4 regions of the Clostridium malenominatum genome follow, and region 3 is predicted to be linked to each of the others. Evidence: riboswitches for the same ligand, from Rfam matches in the RefSeq annotation. Region 3 holds a riboswitch; each other region holds the start of a gene.

Region 1 (3,491 bases), on a different contig from region 3:
CTTTTTCTATGGTCTTTAACAATGCTTCTATGGGCAGTAAAAAGATATTCTATTTCATAATTATATACCTTTTTTAAGCTTTGAAAATATACAGATAAGATATTTTTATCAAATCCCCAAAATGTAATATTTGGAGTTATCTTATCTAGAATATGGTCTCCGCCAAAAAAAATTTTATGCTCTTTTTCATAAAGTCCTATATGTCCTGGAGTGTGACCTGGGGTATCTATAACCTGAAAAGAATATTTTCCAATGTTTATTTTTTCCCCTTCTTTTAAGTAAGTGAAGTTTATCTTTTCTTTATTTCGATATTTATATCCAGGGTTATCTTCAAAACATACATTATCTTTTTTTAAATCAAATAGCTTAGCAAATTCCTCAAATCTATCCCAATAAGACTTTTGTGACATTTCATTTATTAGTTCTCCATCAATAGCTCCTGAATAAACACTTACTCCCATATCATTTAAGTATGCAGCTAGTCCTGAGTGATCTGAATGAAGATGGGTTACTAATAAGTATGTTTTTGAAAGGTCTAAATTCAATTCCTTAATACCTTTCATCAATTCATTTTTACATTCTTCAGTATTAAAGCCCGTGTCTATTATTAAGTTCTTATCCTCCGAAAGTATTATATAACTATTTATCGCTCTTAAAGGATTATTAGGCAAAGGAATGTCCACTTTAAAAATATCTGGATAAACTTCCGTAACCATTTTGCCAGCCCCCTTATTTATGATATTTACTTAATTTTATCATAAATCCTTAGGGATTGTTTTAAAATTATAAATTTAGCTCTTTTGCTAATGCAGTTACTGCTCTTCCTTTATCTATTGAATCTATAGTATAGGATATGCTTATTTCTGAAGTAGTTACCTGTTTAAACTCTATATTATTCTCTGATAATATGCTAAATACCTTTGCGGCTACTCCTGATTGTTTCATCATTCCTATTCCAACTACAGATATTTTGCTTATATCTAGTTCTTTTGAAACTTTAATGGTTGGAATTTCTTTTTTAATTTCCTTTGTTATATCATCTATTGTATATATATCCTCTTTTGATGTGGTAAATGACACATTTACATACCCATCCAAAGGTGCTGTTTGACTTATCATGTCTATATTTACATTATATTTTGCTATTCTTTCAAATATTAATGCTATACTTTTAGCTTTACATGGTACATTTCTAATAGTTACCATGAGCACGTCGTCACTAGCTGTTAGTCCTGTTATTGCTTTATTTTCCATAGTTTCATCATACTCCTTTATATATGTTCCTAACTTTTCTCCAGTATTTAAAGCTACATAGATAGGAATATTATATTTACAGGCTATCTCTACAGCTCTTGCTTCCATTACTCCTGCTCCTAAACTTGCCATTTCCATCATTTCTTCATAGCTTATATTATCTAATTTTTTAGCATCTGAATACATTCTTGGATCTACATTGTATATACCTTCTACATCCGTATAAATTTCACAAGTACACTTAAGTTTTGAGGCAAGTGCTACAGCACTAGTATCGGAACCCCCTCTTCCTAGAGTTGTTATATCTCCAAACTGATTTATTCCTTGGAAACCTGCTACAATAACTATTTTACCCTCATCTAAATGTTTTTTTACATTTTCAATGCGAACATCCGCAATACGGTTTTTAGTATGCATTCCTTCAGTTAATATTCCCGCTTGAAAACCTGTTAAAGATATTGCATCATATCCAAATTGTTGAAAGGCAATGGATAGTAATGCAATGGATACCTGTTCTCCTGTGGACATGAGCATATCTAACTCTCTTCTATTTGGATTTGGAGAAATTTCCTTTGCCATGTTTATAAGATGATCTGTGGTTTTCCCCATTGCAGAAACTACAACTACCACTTCATCTCCTTTTTTCTTTCTTTCAATTACTCTTTCAGCAACAGCTTTTATCTTTTCTATGGTAGCTACAGATGATCCACCATACTTTTGCACAACTACAGCCATGTGAATAACCCCCTATTTCTTGTATTTTAGATATAAAAAACAACCATGAGCAAAAGGACTCATGGCTGCTGTAGCCTAAAAACACCTTTTGCCCCAACATGGTAAGCACGCCATTAAAGAGTTGGGCAACTCTTTAAAGACAGTACTATACTTATTTAGCATAGTCCCAACACTAAGGATAAATCCTTATATGTTTCGGCAATTACTCCTTTTTGCATATTCATTATACATACTCATAGCAATTGCGGCCTCTGTACCACATTGATAGAATTCATTTAATTTTTATTAATAAAAAACAAAAATAGCCATGAGAAGCAAAAGGACTCATGACTACTATAGCCTAAAAACACCTTTTGCCCCAACATGATAAGCACGCCATTAAAAAGTTGGGCAACTTTTTAAAGACAGTACTATACTTATTTAGCATAGTCCCAACACTAAGGATAAATCCTTATATGTTTCGGCAATTACTCCCTTTTTGCATATTTACTCAATACACAATACTCATAGTAACTGCAACCTCTATATCATATCGTTTATGCGTTTATTCACTTTTCAAAACTATTATATAAATGTTATCAAATATACATGCTTAAGTCAACTCTTAAACTTTTAAATATCTTTATTATTTTTCAAGGCCTAACATATCCTCAATTTTCTCGCTCATGTATCTATATGAATCCTCAACACCTTTATTATAAAATTCTGGTGCTAATTTATTTATTACAAAATCTAACACCATACTCGCTGCTAAATCACCTATTTCTTCTTCTCTTTCATTAGAAAAATATTCTTTAATATCTTCTATCATTTGTTTCTTTTTATCCTTATTTAAAACTATTTTGTCCATCTTTTTATCTCCTTTTATTTTTTTATAACCGTCCCCAACAGTTTAAATGTAGCTATCAAATAATGATAGTTGAACACTGTTTTTTTCATAGAAATTCATCTTCCTAGCTATGGCTTCTTTATAACATAATTCTTTAAATGCACTATATAATTTTTCATGCTCAGGTACAGAACATGAGTATAAGCCTTTGTAATTATGCACATATCTTTCCTTTAGCCCTGAAAAACTCTTATCCAATTCTTTAAAGTAGTACTCTCTTTGTCCTTCTCTTAAAGTCATTCCAAACCAAGCTATTATGTATTTTGCTCCCGCATCCTTTCCCCTCTTAACAATGTCATCAATATTTTTTAAGCTATCTGTTAAAAAGGGAAGTACTGGCATTAAAATTATTCCTGTATAAATTCCTTCCTTAGATAGCTTTTTTATAGCTTCAAATCTTTTAGAAGATACTGGCGCAAAAGGCTCTATAATAGATGATAACTTGTCGTCTCCCGTTGTTATAGTAATTGAAGCTGCTGCATAGGTTTTGCCTATTTCTTTTATAATGTCTATATCTCTTGTAATCAAATCTCCTTTAGTAATAATATGAATGGGGAACTTATAAATACTTATAGTTTCTAAAGCTCTTCTAGTAACTCCTAGTTCTTTTTCA
Region 2 (3,491 bases), on a different contig from region 3:
AAGGAGATGTATTTATGAGAGGATTGGATGTAATTTCGCTAATCTTAGTTATAATAGGAGCAATAAATTGGGGACTTATAGGTTTCTTTAACTTCGATTTAGTTGCTACTCTTTTCGGAAACATGACTGCTTTTTCAAGAGTTATCTATTCTCTAGTTGGTATAGCTGGATTGTATGCTATTTCATTCTTAGGTAGAGATAGAGAAGTACACGAAGAAAGATAAACAGATTTCTAAGAATCAGGTGGAGTTTTTACTCCGTCTGATTCTTAGAAATCGTTATCCAGGGACGTAGCCGCTCTTAGCTCCCACTCTGAAGAAGATTGGAGTATTAGAGCGGGTAGTCATCGGATAGTAAAAAAAAGGAAATAGAAAACTATTTCCTTTTTTAATTTATACAACTTTTTTTTCTAAAGATTTTGAGGCTATTCCATCTCCTACCGGTTTACCGAATATAAATAACGTAGCGATTGTTGCAAATATAGCTACTGGTAAAACTATTATAATTGGCAGGTTTAACCCTACTGGTAAATAACCAAAGAGTATAGTAATAGCTCCTATAGTTAATGAATACATTATTTGAGTATTAACGTGGTCTATGTGATCACAAGCAGTACCCATAGATGAAAGTATGGTTGTATCAGATATTGGAGAACAATGGTCTCCGAAAATCGCTCCTGTCAAAACTGCACTACAATTAATTATCATAAAGTGAGCATCTCCTCCTCCAAGAGTAAATGCTATTGGAACTGCAAGAGGCATAAGTATTCCCATAGTTCCATAGGAAGTTCCTGTTGCAAAGGAAATAATTGATCCCATAACAAATATTAAAGTTGGTAACATAAATGGTGGTAATGAACTTTCAAAAACCTTAACTAAGAATTTAGCAGTACCTAATTCCTTAATAACACTGCTTAGTGACCAAGCAAGTACTAATATTACCCCTGTTATAATTAATGATTTCATTCCTTCTACCCAAGTATCTAATGCTTCTTCTAAAGTAAATATTTTTTGTATCATTCCCATAATAATACTAACAATACTTGCAAGCAATGCTGCCTGGAATAAAACCACACTGGCATCTGAAGCACTGAAGGCTTCTCTAATAGCAGTAAATGATGCTGGAGCTGAAGTTAGGATAGCTTTTAAAGCTTCATCCTCTCCACCCATTATGCTTTTATATCCATTAAAATAAAATCCTGCAAAAGAACCTATTAACAAAACACCTATAGGTATTATAGCATTCCAAACGGTTAATTTTATTCCTTCCTTTGGCTCAAGTGCTGTTGCTTCTGAGGAAACCATAGGTTTTGCACCATCTCTTAAAACCTTCCCTGTAGTCCTAGCTCTTCTTTCTGCCTTAAGCATCGGTCCAAAGTCTCTTAAAGTCAATGCTGAAGCAACTATGAATAATAATATTAATATATTATAAAATCTATAAGGTATAGTTTGTACGAATAACCCATAAGCATTTACTTCTTGTCCAATTGAAGCATAAGCATCTTTTATTAAGCTTATTTCATAACCAACCCATGTTGATATTAAAGCAATACCTGAAATTGGTGCTGCTGTAGCATCAACTATAAAAGATAACTTTTCTCTTGAAACTTTCATTTTATCTGTAACTGGCCTCATTATTGGTCCAACTATTAAAGAGTTAGCATAGTCATCAAAGAAAACCAATAATCCTAATAACCAAGTTATAATCTGAGCACTTATTGGCGTTTTAGCTTTTTTAGCTAAGCTTTCTGCAACGGCCTTTGCTCCACCCATTTTTGATACTAAAGCTATAAGTCCACCAATGGTCATACATTGAAGTATAATTCCTGCATTCCATGGATCTGCCAAAGAACCTACTAGTCTATTTATAACATCTAAAAATCCATTAAATATTGCTGAAAGGGCTCCTCCATTATTTAATTGAATTAAAAATGCTCCTGAGAAAACTCCTAAGAATAATGAGATAACAACATTTTTAGTTATAAATGCTAAAATAATAGCTACTAAAGGTGGTATTATTGTTAATATCCCAAATCTTTGAGAATTAAGTAAAGCAGGATCTGTTTCTGCTCCGAATACTGTTGTAGATAACAGTAACACTAACATAAAGGTTAATGTAATTACAAGATTTTTTCTTTTCATCTCTTCTCCTCCTAAAATTTTATTATTTGAAGTGAATAGTTTGAGGGGAGAGGATGCCCATTAAAACAAAAATACCCTTAAGTCTTATCACTCAAGGGCATGTATACACTAAGTCTATGTGTTCACATATTGTTTGAATGATAGCTCTCCACAAATTAGTTTTGTGACAATCTTGCTCATATTTTAAGCAAAACCAGTCATACAGCATCAAAGCATTAACTGTACGCTTCGGCGATATTTCCTTTCCTCACACTTCATACTGCTTAAGTCCGTGTAATTACTATTAAACACCGCGCCTCTATCGGTTATATTCACTCGCATAAAAGTATAACATTTATTCTTCATATAATCAAGCGCTTTTAGAATATACTTAAATCTAGTTTTTGGGATAAATCCTTTAAAACCTCTACTCCACCTATACTGTTCCCTCTTTTATCCAAAGAAGGTCCCACAATACCTATACCCATTTTATTAGGAGATACACCAAGGATACCTCCCCCTACTCCTGATTTTGCAGGAAGTCCTATTTTTACTGCAAATTCTCCTGATCCATCATACATGCCACAAGTAACCATAATAGTTTTAACTATTTGTGCTACTTCTTTTTCTATTATTCTCTCTCCTGTCCAAGGTATAACTCCGTTGTTTGCAAACACTGCAGCAATTTTTGATAAATCCTTGCAGGTCACTTCAATAGAGCACTGTTTAAAATAAACATCTAATACTGCTTCCACATCATTTTCTATTACTCCTGTACTTTTCATAAAATAAGCTAGGGATCTATTTCTATTCCCTGTTTTTTTCTCTGAAACATACACATTATAATTTAAATCCAATTCTTCATTTCCAGAAAGTTTTCTTACAAAATCCAAAACTCTAGAAAATGCTTCTTCTGAGGTATCCCCTTTAATCATTGAGGATATTGCTATAGCACCTGCATTTATCATTGGATTCAGTGGTTTATTTAGATTCTTCATCTCCAGGTCCACAATAGAGTTAAAAGCTTCTGTGGTGGGCTCCATACCTACCTTTGAAAATACATATTCTATTCCATTATCCATGATTGCAAGGGCTAAAGTAATTATTTTAGATATACTTTGGATTGTAAACTTTGTATAATAATCCCCACCAAAGTATTCCTTTCCTTCTAAAGTAGTGATATATATGCCTAGAGCATCCTTATTTCCATTTTTCAATTCTGGTATATAGCTTGCTACCTGTCCCTCACATAAATATTTTCTATTTTCATAAATTATTTCATCTAGTATTTCATTCATACATCTTCACTCCATGTTTTGCAATTGTTAATACCTATATTTAATCTAAATAAAGCTTCCTCTAATATTTTTC
Region 3 (3,491 bases):
TTAATAGTAGGTGTAATTGTAGCTGCGGTTTTAACTGGACAAGGACTTAAAAGCCTAGCTGGAATTTTTGCAACCTCATTAGGATCGTTTTTGGCAATAATAGGCATTATAATCATGTTCGGAAGTGGACTTGGCTACTTAATGAATAAGACAAAAGTAAGTCAAACCCTTGTATACTGGATTGTAAAAGGAATTGGAGTAAATACTGAGAAAAAAGGTATGGCAGCAGTTATAATTAGCTCTATTGTCATATGTGGATTACTTGGAACATTGGCTGGTGGTAATGCAATAATTGCTCCTGTTATCATTCCTGTTGTGGCAGCTGTAGGATTAACACCAAGTGCTGTATGTACTCTACTTAAGGTTGCAGGTGAGGTTGGTTTAATCATGGGGCCACTGACAGGTGTTACTATTGCCACTATGGGAGTTACAGGACTTTCTTATGGTAAATTAATGTTATGGGCCGTTATTCCATTTAGCATAGTATGGATTGGGGCTACAGTTTTTGCAGTAACTAAAATTCAAAAGAAACTAAAAGGTGTTGAAGTATATGAGATAACTGATGATATGATTGATATTAATAAAATGGTTATTGCTACTGAACAAAAACGCACAACAATATTGTTTTTAATAGCATTTGCTCTCTTAGTTGGCTTTGGTGTCATCACAAAGCAGGGCACAAGCTATGCTATCATTGTAATGTTGATCTTATCCGCAGTTCTTACTATTAGCAGTAGACTGGGGATTGACTCTGCAATTGACACCTTTGTTGAAGGTGCATCAAAAATGACAAATATGTTTTTGGTGTTTATTTTCTTCGAAGTAATGTTTAGTATGATTAATATTGGTGGAGGCTTTGATGCCTTAGGTAATCTTTTAACAGGCTTAGTTTCTGGGGGTGGAAAAGCAGGGGTTTTAATAATTGCATCTCTGGTTGGTGGATTCGGCATAGAAGCAGCTGCTGTTGCTGAAATTACTATAGTGCACAAAATGTTCATAGACTTAGTTAGCTCAGTTAATTTACCAATGGAAGTTTGGGCTACTGCAATTTTAGCTGCAACAAGAATTACAGGTTCTTTATATCCGACAGCGAATCTTGCAGGTCAATTGGGTATCGCACGTTGCAGCAATATGAAAGCAGTTCTAAAAGCAGCTTGGGTTGGTGCTGCGGCACTATGGATTTGGGTTATGCTTTGGGCCTTTGTTGGGCCAATCCTTGTTAGATAATTTAATGTTGAATAAATTATGGATATAGGTTGACAAATATAATATGTTGTTGTAGAATATATTAAAATACAATTTAATAAGGCCTCACTTTTACAGGTGAGGTAGAGGCGCGGTATTTAACAGTCTTTAGAGGAGCTTGAGAGGCATTGATGCTAAGGAGAAGGAAATGTCGCCGAAGTTAGTAATATTCTCAGTATTACTTGCTGGGTCTGCAGCTAAGAACTGCAGGACTGTCTCAATAAACTTCCCGGTTTATTGAGTTGTGCTATCTCATTTTGGGAAAAGAAGAGGAATTAGGGAAAAGTGTAAGCTTTTTTGACCTGAGTTCATCTCAGGTCTTTTTGCGTTTTCTAAAAAACTAAAATTAATATAACAGGAGGAGAAAATAGTTATGAGAAAAAAATTATCAGTATTAATAGCGGCGTCTTTATCAGCAATTATGCTTTTTACAGGGTGTGGATCTAAAAGTTCAAAGGAGCAAGCTAAGGTAGAATCAGATACATTTAAAGTTGGTCTTGAATGTGGATATGCACCATTTAATTGGACTCAAATGAATGATTCTAATGGTGGAGTTAAAATTGATGGTAATGCAGAATATGCAGGTGGATACGATGTAGAGATTGCTAAAAAGATTGCAGATGGTTTAGGGAAAAAGTTAGTTGTTGTTAAAACAGAATGGGATGGTCTTGTGCCAGCGTTGACTTCAGGAAAAATAGATGCAATTATCGCTGGTATGTCACCAACAGCAAAACGTAAAGAGTCAATTGACTTCTCAGAGAATTACTATAAATCAAATTTAGTTATGGTTGTTAAAAAAGGTGGAAAATATGACGGTGCAACTTCAATACAAGATTTCAAAGGAGCAAAGATAACTGCTCAATTAAATACATTCCACTATTCAGTAATAGATCAAATCAATGGTGTAGCTAAACAGCCCGCAATGGACAACTTCCCAGCAATGAGAGTTGCTCTAGAATCAGGAATGATTCATGGATACGTATCAGAACGTCCAGAGGGTGTTAGTGCAGAAGCTGCTAACTCAAACTTTAAAATGGTGGAATTTAAAGAAGGCTTTACTACTTTAGATGATGACACTGCAATTGCTGTAGGTGTTGCAAAGGGTAGCGAATTAACTAAGAAAATCAATGAAATATTAAAAGGTATATCAGAAGAAGAACGTACAAAAATAATGGATGCTGCTATTAAAAATCAACCAGCAGCAAAATAATTAATTATTTGAAACCAGGTGTATTTATAGCATTTGGTTTCAAGATATTTTTAAAGGAGGATAATTATGAGCTTTCAGTTGATAATAGATATTATGAAAGAGAACTGGCCAATGTTCATTCGTGGAGCTGGCGTTACACTATTAATTTCTATGACCGGCACTATTATAGGTTCTATCATAGGTCTATTAGTAGGGGTTATACGTACTATTCCAATTCCAGAACGAGGAGCTAAAAGAATTGTTTTAAAAGTTATAAACGCTATTTTATCTGTTTATATAGAAATATTCCGTGGAACACCTATGATTGTTCAAGCTATGGTAATCTATTATGGATCTGCCCAAGCTTTTGGTATAGATATGAATCGATTAACTGCAGCAATATTTATTGTATCAATTAATACAGGTGCTTATATGTCAGAAATAGTTCGTGGAGGTATTGTTTCTATAGATAAAGGGCAGTTTGAAGCAGCTCATGCAATAGGTATGAATCACATTCAAACTATGATAAACGTAGTATTGCCACAAGTGATTAGAAATATTTTACCAGCAACGGGAAATGAGTTTGTTATAAATATTAAAGATACTTCAGTTCTTAACGTAATTGGTGTGACAGAGTTATATTTCCAAACAAAATCAGTTTCAGGAAATAACTTTAAGTATTTTGAATCCTTCTTTGTTGCATGTGTATTGTACTTTGTAATGACCTTTACAGTAACGAGAGTTTTACGTTTTATTGAAAGAAAACTAGATGGTCCTGATAATTACATTATGATGGGCAATCAAATGCAAGTAGCAAGAGCTGAAGATATGATTAGAAATTAGACAAAGGAGGGATAGTATGGAAAAAGTAATTGATATTAAACATTTAAGTAAATCCTTTGGAACTCACGAAGTTCTAAGAGACGTTGATTTCTCAGTAAATAAAGGGGAAGTAGTTTGTATCATTGGCTCATCTGGATCAGGTAAATCAACCCTTCTTCGTTGTGTTAACCTTTTAGAGAAACCAAGTGGTGGAGAAATTATATATAATGGAGAA
Region 4 (3,491 bases), 1.7 Mb from region 3:
TATGTTGATAAGTTGTGGATATAAGGAATTAAAAGAAAAGGATAGTTGGCTTTTGGAACGTGGAGGAAAATACTATGTTAAAAAGAATGGTTCAGCCATAGTAGCTTTTCTAATGGGAAAGGAAAGTGTAGTGGAAAATGGATTTAAAATCATAGGTGCTCATACGGACTCTCCTACTTTCAGAATAAAACCCAATCCATACATGGTAAGTGAAGGAGCATATTTGAGATTAAATACTGAGGTTTATGGAGGACCTATTTTAAATACTTGGCTGGATAGACCTTTAGCTATAGCTGGAAGAGTTATAATTCGGGGAGAAAATTTAATGGAACCTGTAGAGAAGTTAGTAAATATTAATAAGCCATTACTCGTAATACCAAATTTAGCAATTCATATGAATAGAGAAGTTAATAAAGGAGTAGAGCTTAATCCTCAAGTTCATACAATACCTTTAATGGGAGTAATAAATAGCACTCTAGAAAAAGAAGATTATTTAGTAAATTTAATATGTGGTGAATTAAATTTAAATAAAGAAGAGGTTTTAGATTTCGATTTATTCTTATATGAGTATGAAAAAGGCTGCATAATGGGATTAAATAATGAGTTTATTTCCTGTTCAAGATTAGATAATTTATCTATGGTTCATGCTGCGCTTAAGGCATTAATTGAAAGTGAAGATACTAAAGGAGTTAATGTGGCAGCTTTTTTTGACAACGAAGAAGTAGGAAGCGGAACAAAACAAGGTGCGGATTCAATGTTTTTATCTAGTATATTAGAAAGAATTGTAGAAAAAGAAGAAATGGGAAAAGAGCCTTACTTTAGAGCACTGGCTAAATCATTCCTTATATCCTCAGATTTAGCCCATGCAGTTCACCCAAATTCCCCAGAGAAAGCGGATCCTGTAAATAGACCAATAATAAACAAAGGACCAGTTATTAAATTAAGTGCCAATGGAAGTTATACTACAGATGCTTACTCTTCAACTATATATGAGAATTTATGTAAAGAGGCTGAGGCGCCAGTACAAAAGTTTGTAAATCGCTCAGATGCAAGAGGGGGTTCTACTATAGGACCAATCACTTCTTCTCACATAAGCATACCTTCTGTGGATGTAGGAAGTCCAATTCTTGGTATGCATTCAATAAGAGAACTTGGTGGAGTTGATGATCACTATTTTATAACAAATTCATTTAAGATATTCTATAAACTATAATTACTATTGAAAGATAGTAAGCATTGTGTTAAAATGTTTTTAATAATTTAACATATTAAAGTTACCTAGGGTAGAGGTGCTGTAATTAATAGTACTTATTTGGAGCGGCCACGCTTTGAAGAATAAGGAAAGGAGTTATAGCCGAAGAAAACAATGAGGAAAGTTGTTTTCTGGCGTTGCATAAAATATATGTAATGTTGTCACTATGATGGTGGAGAGCTACAGGGTCACAAAGTTGTCATTATTGCAGCTATAGGTGTACCTTAGCTGCATTTATTTTATTAGAGGAGATGAGGGTAATGAGATTATTTGGTGATATGGAAGTTAAAAATAACACATTATATATAGGAGAAATAAGTACTTTAGATTTAGTTAAAGAACATGGCTCACCTCTATATGTAATGGATGAAGGCTTAATGAGAAAAAATTGTAGGGATTATATTAAATATTTTAAAACAGAGGAAATGGGAAACAAGGTGGCTTATGCAGGAAAGGCCTTTCTAACTAAGGAGATGTGTAGATTAGTTAAAGAAGAAGGATTATATTTAGATGTAGTATCAGGAGGAGAATTATATACCGCCCATAAGGTAGATTTTCCAATAGATAAAATATATTTTCATGGCAACAATAAAAGTTTAGAAGAAATTAAAATGGGTATAGAACTTGGGGTTAGAGCCTTTGTAGTAGACAATTTTGAGGAAATAGACATAATAAATGAAATAGCTAAGGAAAAGGGAATAATTCAAAAAATACTTTTAAGAGTATCTCCTGGCATAGAAGCCCATACTCATGATTATATAAAAACTGGTCAAGTGGACTCTAAATTTGGTTTTACTTTATTAGAAGATGAAGTCTTTAAAGGAGTAGAAAAGAGTATTAATAACTCCAATGTAAACTTAATTGGATTACATTGTCATATTGGTTCACAAATTTTTGAAACTACCCCTTTTGAAGATGCCGTAGATGTAATGCTAGAGCTTACAAATGAAGTTAAAAATAGATTTAACTATAAATTAGAAGAATTAGACTTAGGCGGAGGCTTTGGTATTTACTACAAAGAAGGAGATAAGCCGAAAACCACAGAAGAATATTGTAATGCTATTATAAATAGGGCAAAGGAAAAAGTTAAAGAGTTAAATATGGATATTCCATATTTAGGTATTGAACCAGGAAGATCCATAGTAGGTAACGCAGGAACAACATTGTATACCATTGGAGCTATTAAGGATATTCCAAAGGTTAGAAAATACGTTTCAGTAGATGGTGGAATGACAGATAACATAAGACCTGCACTATACAGCGCAGAGTATGAATGTGTAATTGCAAACAATGTGGAAAATATAGATTTAGAAAAGGTAACTATAGCAGGAAAGTGCTGCGAATCTGGAGATATACTGCTAAAGGATATGGTAATTCCAAAATTAAATAGAGGAGACATTTTAGCGGTATTAACTACAGGAGCCTATGGATATTCTATGAGCAACAATTATAATAAAACACCAAAAGCCCCAGTGGTATTTGTTAAAGAAGGAAAAGCTAAAGTAGTTTCAAGACGCCAAAGTTATGATGAATTAATAAGCAATGAAATATAAAATAGTAAAATATTATGGAGAAATTTCTCCATAATATTTTTTTGTTTTTTGGGAACAATATTTTAAGATAATTAGATTTTTAGTTGATGAGGAAATTCCCATGAAATTTTCACTATATCTAGACATCTAAAAAACTAAACATCTAAAAAACTGAAAAATTGCTTAGCAATTTTTTTGATTTTCAAGGGGTGGAGATAATGATAGATTACAAAGACTTTTATGATGACCTAGTAGAAGAATGTCCTTACAATAGAAAAGATAAGAGTATAAAAGCAAGAATAAAGCTTATAAAGAATTTAGATAGTAACTATGAAAAAATTTTAAAAGGGTATGATTTTATAAGCAAGGAAGTTAAGGCGAAAAGAGATATACCTCCTGCAGGAGAGTGGCTATTAGATAATTTATATTTAATACAAAAGGAATACAAGTACATAAAAAGTAGCATGCCTAGAGACTACTATGAAAACTTACCTTTGGTTAAGGACTATCCTAGAATTTATCATATAGCACAGAGGATAGTTAAGGAAACCGATGGAAGAGTTAGTGGAGGAAATATTGAAGGTTTCATAAAGGAATATCAAAAACATACTATACTAGGCAGTGGAGAGCTATGGTCATTACCAGTAATGATAAGAATAGCCCTAATACATAATATTAGCAAAGTAACTAGCAATATAGTTTATTGT

The links. Region 3 has a riboswitch for lysine ahead of ABDZ69_RS09865 (transporter substrate-binding domain-containing protein). Riboswitches for the same ligand answer to the same signal wherever they lie in the genome.
Region 1: another riboswitch for lysine. It lies ahead of ABDZ69_RS15125 (aspartate kinase); the one in region 3 lies ahead of ABDZ69_RS09865 (transporter substrate-binding domain-containing protein).
Region 2: another riboswitch for lysine. It lies ahead of ABDZ69_RS15265 (Na+/H+ antiporter NhaC family protein); the one in region 3 lies ahead of ABDZ69_RS09865 (transporter substrate-binding domain-containing protein).
Region 4: another riboswitch for lysine. It lies ahead of lysA (diaminopimelate decarboxylase); the one in region 3 lies ahead of ABDZ69_RS09865 (transporter substrate-binding domain-containing protein).

What each region holds. Positions count from the first base shown of each region.
Region 1 is NZ_BAAACF010000006.1:138,508-141,998, forward strand. Features, by position in the region: gene ABDZ69_RS15120 (MBL fold metallo-hydrolase) at 1-716, opposite strand, end outside; gene ABDZ69_RS15125 (aspartate kinase) at 784-1,989, opposite strand; lysine riboswitch at 2,085-2,252, opposite strand; lysine riboswitch at 2,351-2,522, opposite strand; gene ABDZ69_RS15130 (DUF2164 domain-containing protein) at 2,615-2,839, opposite strand; gene ABDZ69_RS15135 (SPL family radical SAM protein) at 2,882-3,491, opposite strand, start outside.
Region 2 is NZ_BAAACF010000006.1:168,128-171,618, forward strand. Features, by position in the region: gene ABDZ69_RS15260 (DUF378 domain-containing protein) at 15-224, shown strand; gene ABDZ69_RS15265 (Na+/H+ antiporter NhaC family protein) at 393-2,141, opposite strand; lysine riboswitch at 2,275-2,450, opposite strand; gene glsA (glutaminase A) at 2,501-3,418, opposite strand; gene ABDZ69_RS15275 (MalY/PatB family protein) at 3,415-3,491, opposite strand, start outside.
Region 3 is NZ_BAAACF010000001.1:1,942,656-1,946,146, reverse strand. Features, by position in the region: gene ABDZ69_RS09870 (TRAP transporter large permease subunit) at 1-1,227, shown strand, start outside; lysine riboswitch at 1,322-1,503, shown strand; gene ABDZ69_RS09865 (transporter substrate-binding domain-containing protein) at 1,619-2,455, shown strand; gene ABDZ69_RS09860 (amino acid ABC transporter permease) at 2,522-3,277, shown strand; gene ABDZ69_RS09855 (amino acid ABC transporter ATP-binding protein) at 3,294-3,491, shown strand, end outside.
Region 4 is NZ_BAAACF010000001.1:278,031-281,521, forward strand. Features, by position in the region: gene ABDZ69_RS01475 (M18 family aminopeptidase) at 1-1,213, shown strand, start outside; lysine riboswitch at 1,277-1,443, shown strand; gene lysA (diaminopimelate decarboxylase) at 1,513-2,805, shown strand; gene ABDZ69_RS01485 (glycoside hydrolase family 94 protein) at 3,003-3,491, shown strand, end outside.